One region of the Mesorhizobium sp. M0938 genome, then DNA from elsewhere that is predicted to be linked to it. Evidence: predicted binding sites of a transcription regulator. Region 1 holds the regulator's gene; the other holds the start of a gene.
The links. Region 1 encodes HrcA, which represses chaperone genes, less so after heat shock. Its sites were predicted from a motif close to GTTAGCACTCNCNNNNNGNGAGTGCTAAC; they were not measured.
Positions count from the first base shown of each region.

Region 2: a site for HrcA is predicted at 1,951-1,979, ahead of groES (co-chaperone GroES). Genes of this name have one in related genera too.

Region 1 covers NZ_JAMYNS010000001.1:497,883-501,292, reverse strand. Annotated here, with positions in the region: gene NKH73_RS02415 (PQQ-dependent sugar dehydrogenase) at 1-671, opposite strand, end outside; gene NKH73_RS02410 (hypothetical protein) at 775-972, opposite strand; gene hrcA (heat-inducible transcriptional repressor HrcA) at 1,071-2,168, opposite strand; gene rph (ribonuclease PH) at 2,303-3,019, shown strand; gene NKH73_RS02395 (VOC family protein) at 3,034-3,410, shown strand, end outside.
Region 2 covers NZ_JAMYNS010000007.1:101,983-105,392, forward strand. Annotated here, with positions in the region: gene groL (chaperonin GroEL) at 1-1,532, opposite strand, end outside; gene groES (co-chaperone GroES) at 1,595-1,891, opposite strand; gene NKH73_RS14580 (class I SAM-dependent methyltransferase) at 2,052-2,849, opposite strand; gene NKH73_RS14585 (hypothetical protein) at 2,936-3,410, shown strand, end outside.

The DNA.
Region 1 (3,410 bases):
GCTCCGATCTTCTCGGCAGCATTCGAACCGGAACCGACCGACAGATAGAGCGTCTTGCCGTCCGCAGAGAAGGCGATGTCGCGGGTCAAGTGACCGTTCGAGGGAATGTTGGCGACGATGGTTTCCGGCTCGCCGGAGGCCTTCAGGTCGCCGTCCCGATAGGGGAAACGAACGATGCTGTTGCTGTTGGCGATGTAGACCCATTGCGGCTTGTCACCCGGCGGATAGAAGGCGATGCCGTAGGGGCGAGTGAGTTTCGTGGCGTAGGTCGATTTCTCGGCCGGTTTTGCGCTGTCCTCGGCGAGACGGTAAACCCGTATCTGGCCGGCTTTGCTGTTGGCGACGAACAGATCGCCATTCGGCGCAACACGGACGGCGCGCGGATTGTAGATGCCGGAGGCGATCATCTCGGCCGAGAAGCCCGGTGGCAGCAGTGGCCTGGCACCTTCGGGTATTTCGGCCCGGCCGGCGCCGTTCTTTACGGATTGGCTGACATTGGGCGCCGGCAGATCGTCTGGCCTGATCAGGCGTCGCACGCCCGGCCTGTCACCTTTCCAGCCGCCGAACGCGGCTTCGCCTTTCAGCACCTGTTGATCCGCTTGCTGGGCGAACGCTGCTGTCGCAAGAAACAAGGCGGCTGCAATGGCCGCAAAACCGCCAAATCGGATCAACCTGTCCTCCTAAACTTGGCTCCGATCCTGAGAAACTGGCTAGCTCGACGGTCGTTCCGGGTTGAGTGGTTCAGCACAAGCAAATCGCCGTTGGCTTTCAGGCTCAGTTTCCGGCCGCGTAGAAATCATCGTCGAGGCGTTTTTCCAACGCGACGAGATCGGCCGGCAGCGGCAGGCCCATGGCGCGCATTTCCCTCAGCTTTTCGCGCAGTTGCTCCTGCACTTCATGCTGATCCTCGGGCTGGTTGATCATTTGCTCGAGCAACAGGCTGATCTGGGCCTTGAATGATTCCAGCGCCATTTTTTCTCCTTGAGGTCCGGCCTAAGCGCATGCTGCGACGCGCCTGGGTTTTGTTTTATGCATGTCCCAAAACCGCTGCACTTTTGGGACGATATGCATTATCGCAGCATGCGGGAAATAAGCTGCGCGGTATAGTCGACCATCGGCACGATGCGGGCGTAGTTCAGACGGGTCGGGCCGATAACGCCGAGCGCCCCGATGACGCGGGCGTCCTTGTCGCGATAGGGCGCAACGACCAGCGACGAACCCGACAGCGAAAACAGCTTGTTCTCCGAGCCGATGAAGATGCGCACGCCCGACCCTTCTTCGGCAAGGTCGAGAAGCTGGATCAACCCGTCCTGTGTCTCCAGATCTTCGAACAAGTGCCGCAACAGCTCGATGTCGGCCTGGGCGGTGACGTTTTCCAGCAGATTGGCGCGGCCGCGCACGATGAGACGCGCCGGCAGGCCGCTCTCGGTGCCCGCCCAGACCGCGAGGCCCTTTTCGACCAGATCCTGCGACAGCGTGTCGAGGGCGGCCTTGGTCTCTTCCTTGAGGCGGGCGATCTCGATCCGCGCCTCGGCCAGCGTGCGGCCGCGGATGTGGGCATTGAGGAAGTTCGAGGCTTCATGCAATTGCGAGACGGTGACGCCGGCGGGCAGGTCGACGACGCGATTTTCGACGTCGCCGTTCTGCGACACCAGCACGGCCAGCGCCTTGGTCGGCTCGAGCTGGATGAATTCGATGTGCTTGAGCGCCACCTCGTTCTTGGCGGCAAGCACCAGGCCGGCGCCGCGCGACATGCCGGACAGCATCTGGCTGGCTTCGGTGAGCATGTGCTCCAGCGTCGCGCCCGAGCCGGAGGCGCGCACCTGCGCCTCGATGGTGCGGCGTTCCTCGTCGGAAAGATCGCCAAGCTCCATGAACGCATCGACGAAGAAGCGCAGGCCGGCCTGGGTCGGCAGCCGGCCGGCCGAGATATGCGGCGCGTAAATCAGGCCGAGATGCTCGAGATCGCTCATCACGTTGCGGATCGTGGCCGGCGACAGCGACGACGGCAGGATACGCGACAGGCTGCGTGAGCCGACCGGCTCTCCGTCCTTCAGATAGGAATCGACGATGCGCCGAAAGATGTCGCGCGAACGCATGTCGAGCGACTGGAGTGCGGGCGATTGAAGCAGGGGCGACTGCGAACTGGGATCGACTGCCTTGGTCATTCGGGCCAAAATCCTCCGGCCCAAAGATATAGACTTCGGCCGCGCCCGCGCAACCGGCCATTTTCCTTTGCGCCTTGCGCACCATGCGGCTACAAGCCGGCCACGATTCCGAAAAAGATAGGAAAAAAGCCTGAATGCGCCCTTCCAAACGCCAATTCGACGAAATGCGCGCCATCTCCTTCGAGCGCGGCGTCTCCAAGCACGCGGAAGGTTCGTGCCTGGTGAAGTTCGGCGACACGCATGTGCTGTGTACGGCCAGCCTTGAGGAAAAGGTGCCGGGCTGGATGCGCAATTCCGGCAAGGGCTGGGTGACGGCGGAATACGGCATGCTGCCGCGCTCGACCGGCGAACGCATGCGCCGCGAAGCTTCGTCCGGCAAGCAAGGCGGCCGCACGCTGGAAATCCAGCGGCTGATTGGCCGTTCCCTGCGTGCCGTGGTCGATCTGCAGGCGCTCGGCGAACAGCAGATCACCGTCGACTGCGACGTGATCCAGGCCGATGGCGGCACGCGCACGGCCTCGATCACCGGCGGCTGGGTGGCGCTCTACGACTGCCTGCGCTGGATGGAAGCCCGGCAGATGGCCAGCGTCGCCAAGGTGCTGAAGGACCATGTCGCGGCTATCTCCTGCGGCATCCATGACGGCCAGCCGGTCATTGACCTCGACTACCTCGAGGACTCCTCGGCCGGCACCGACGCCAATTTTGTCATGACCGGCAAGGGCGGCATCGTCGAGATCCAAGGCACCGCCGAAGGCGAGCCTTTCTCGGAAGAGCAGTTCACGGCGCTGATGGAACTGGCCAAGAAGGGCATTGCGCGACTGGTCAGCCTGCAGCAGATGGCTGTGGCTTAGCCATCGGTTCTGTCATGACCCCTTCCGCCATCCTCGAATCAGCCCTCTACGTGACCGACCTCGATGCCGCGGAAAACTTCTATTCCAGCGTCCTCGGGCTCGATCTGCTCGGCAAGGTCGACGGCAGGCATCTTTTCTTCCGCTGCGGGAACGGGGTGCTGCTCATCTTCAACGCCGAGGCGACCAAGGTGCCGCCGGCGCCCGATGCCAGGCTGAAAGTGCCGCCGCACGGCGCTGTCGGCGACGGCCATCTGTGCTTTGCCGCAAGCGCGGACGAGATTCTCCGCTGGAAAGCGCATCTGGAGGAGAAGAAAATCGCTATCGAAAGCGAGTTCGAATGGCCGCAGGGCGGCCGCTCGATCTATATTCGCGACCCCTCCGGCAATTCAAT
Region 2 (3,410 bases), on a different contig from region 1:
GCGACCGAGGCCGCATCCTGGAGAGCCGTGCGCACGACCTTGACCGGATCGACGATACCCATGGCGATCATGTCGCCATATTCGCCGGTCTGGGCGTTGTAGCCGAAGGTCGGGCCCTTGTTCTCGAGGATCTTGCCGGCAACGATCGATGCTTCCGCACCGGCGTTGGCCGCGATCTGGCGGGCCGGAGCCTGCAGCGCACGACGCACGATGTTGATGCCAGCGGTCTGGTCGGAGTTGGCGCCGGTTGCCTTGATGTTCAGCGAAGCGCGCAGGAGTGCGACGCCGCCGCCGGGAACGATGCCTTCTTCGACGGCCGCGCGGGTCGCGTTGAGGGCGTCATCGACGCGGTCCTTCTTTTCCTTGACTTCGATCTCGGTCGCACCGCCGACGCGGATGACGGCAACGCCGCCCGCCAGCTTGGCGAGACGTTCCTGCAGCTTCTCCTTGTCGTAGTCCGAGGTGGTCTCCTCGATCTGCTGCTTGATCTGGGCAACGCGGCCCTGGATCTCGGCCTTCTTGCCGGCACCGTCGACGATGGTGGTGTTCTCCTTGGAGATCGACACCTTCTTGGCGCGGCCGAGCATGTTGAGGCCAACATTCTCGAGCTTGATGCCGAGGTCTTCGGAAATGACCTGGCCACCGGTGAGGATGGCGATGTCTTCCAGCATGGCCTTGCGGCGATCACCGAAGCCCGGCGCCTTGACGGCGGCGATCTTCAGGCCGCCACGCAGCTTGTTGACGACGAGCGTGGCCAGAGCCTCGCCTTCGACGTCTTCCGAGATGATGACCAGCGGCTTCGAGGTCTGCACGACAGCCTCGAGGATCGGCAGCATGGCCTGCAGGTTGGAGAGCTTCTTCTCGTGGAGAAGGATGTAAGCGTCTTCCAGATCCGCAACCATCTTGTCGGCGTTGGTGACGAAGTAGGGCGAGAGATAGCCGCGGTCGAACTGCATGCCTTCGACGACCTCGAGTTCGGTCTCGGCGGTCTTGGCTTCCTCGACCGTGATGACGCCCTCATTGCCGACCTTCTGCATCGCTTCGGCGATCATCGAGCCGACCGAAGCATCGCCATTGCCGGCGATGGTGCCGACCTGAGCAACTTCTTCCGAGGTCTTGATCTTCTTGGCGTTCTTGATCAGCGTTGCGACGACGTCGGTTACCGCGAGGTCGATGCCGCGCTTCAGGTCCATCGGGTTCATGCCGGCGGCAACCGCCTTGTGGCCTTCCTGGACGATCGACTGCGCCAGAACGGTCGCGGTCGTGGTGCCGTCGCCGGCGATGTCGTTGGTCTTCGAAGCAACTTCGCGGACCATCTGCGCGCCCATGTTCTCGAACTTGTCTTCCAGCTCGATTTCCTTGGCGACGGTGACGCCGTCCTTGGTGATGCGCGGGGCGCCGAACGACTTGTCGATGACGACGTTGCGGCCCTTGGGGCCGAGCGTCACCTTCACTGCGTCGGCGAGGATGTTGACGCCGCGCAGCATGCGCTCACGGGCATCGCGGGAAAATTTTACGTCTTTGGCAGCCATTTTTAGCTCCTGGCAGGGGCTTGAATTGAGCCCGAAGATTTAAGTGACGGTGAGGCCGATATTCAGCCGATGATGCCCATGATGTCGGATTCCTTCATGATCAGAAGGTCTTCGCCATTGAGCTTGACTTCGGTGCCCGACCACTTGCCGAACAGGATACGGTCGCCGGCCTTGACGTCCAGCGGGACGAGCTTGCCGGCTTCGTCGCGGGCGCCGGAACCAACGGCGATGATCTCGCCTTCCTGCGGCTTTTCCTTAGCCGTATCGGGGATGATGATCCCGCCGGCAGTCTTGGATTCGGATTCAACCCGGCGTACGACCACGCGGTCATGAAGCGGGCGGAACTTCGACTTTGCCATTTTTTATTCCTCGATGAGAATGGTGAGAACAGTTCCTCCGTCCGGCGGCGCCGGACCTGGTTAGCACTCACCAATGGCGAGTGCTAACGTGGCGCTGAAATAGGCTGGCGGCATGCGAGAGTCAAGGCGCTCGTTGAGCCGATCGATGCCGGACGACGAACTATTGGTGTCTTGGCGAACCAAGTACCAGCAGCGGGCATCGTTCCGCCAGCGGATACGATCCGCTCGGCACGACGCGCACTTCGTCGAACCAGCCGTTCGCCTCGTCGACGAGCATGGCAAGCGTCGCGAAGCAGTAAGTCGTTTGCGAACCCGCATAGACATCGATGGTGCCGATAGACGCCACGCTCCACCCCGTTCGCGCGGCAAGGGCGGCGCGGTCCGGGAAGGTCTTGTCAAAAGCGTCGCGGATCACCTGCACATTTATGGCGCGATCGGAATCGCTGGTCGTACACGCCATGGCGATTCGCCATTTGAGCGCGTGGAAATTCTCAATTCCGCCGGCCAGGGCCTGGGCCTTGATGTCCTGCAGATCCTCGAATGCCTCAGGTCCGGCGAATACGCGGATCGCCGCACGGCTGCCGGGCTTCAGCACTCTGGCAACCTCGCCCAGGAGGGCGCGGCGAGCGCGTGCGGAATCGACGACCGTCAGACAACCGTCGCCTATGACCGCGCCGACGCTGGCGCGGCCGAGCGGAAGGTCCAGCCAGTTCCCGGTCGTTGCCTTGCGGCAGGCGCTATCGCCCGGCCATACGCCCGAAACCATGGCAGCGGATCCGTCGACGGCCAACATCGTCTTGCCGAGGCCGGCCAGTTCCGGGGTAACGCCCAGCAGCAGAACGTCGGCCTCGTCGAGATCAAGCTCGCGCTCGACAATGCCAACTGTCTCGGCAGTCGGCCGGAGCGGCGCCTCCAGGAGCATCCAGTGGCGGTGATAATCGTCCCAATGATTTGTCATGCAGGCTCGTCGGACCTAAGAAGGTCTGGCATCAACTGCTCATAACCGCTTAACGGAAGTGGTAAGGACGACAAGGGGGGACAACTGTGGCGCATGTCGTCGTCATAACACATGAGCACGACCGCTTCCTAGGCAAGCGCGATATCCTGCTGCGCAGGGATAGTCCCTATCTGCTTTTCGACGTTCTGGGAGAATTGAAAAGACGCGGCCATTCGGTTCGAATTCAGCAAGGTCTGTCGAAGACATACAGCGCCGACGTCGCGGTTCTGCATGTCGATGCGACGATAACGCCCGCAGACTATCTCGACTATGCACGGAGTTTCCCGTTCTGCCTCAATGTCGGGGCGGCTGACATATCCAAACGACGGATCAGCGGAGCGTTGGTGAACCAGGGAGACGTTTGGCAAGGGCCGGTCATCGTCAAAAGCAATCTCAACAATCAAGGCATTCCGGAGACTCTCCTCAATCGGCGAGCGCGGCGCGCGAGGAAACCACCGCCACTTCCTGATATGCCAGTCCTGCAGCCCTATGAGGTCTACGGATCTCTCGGGGATGTTCCGG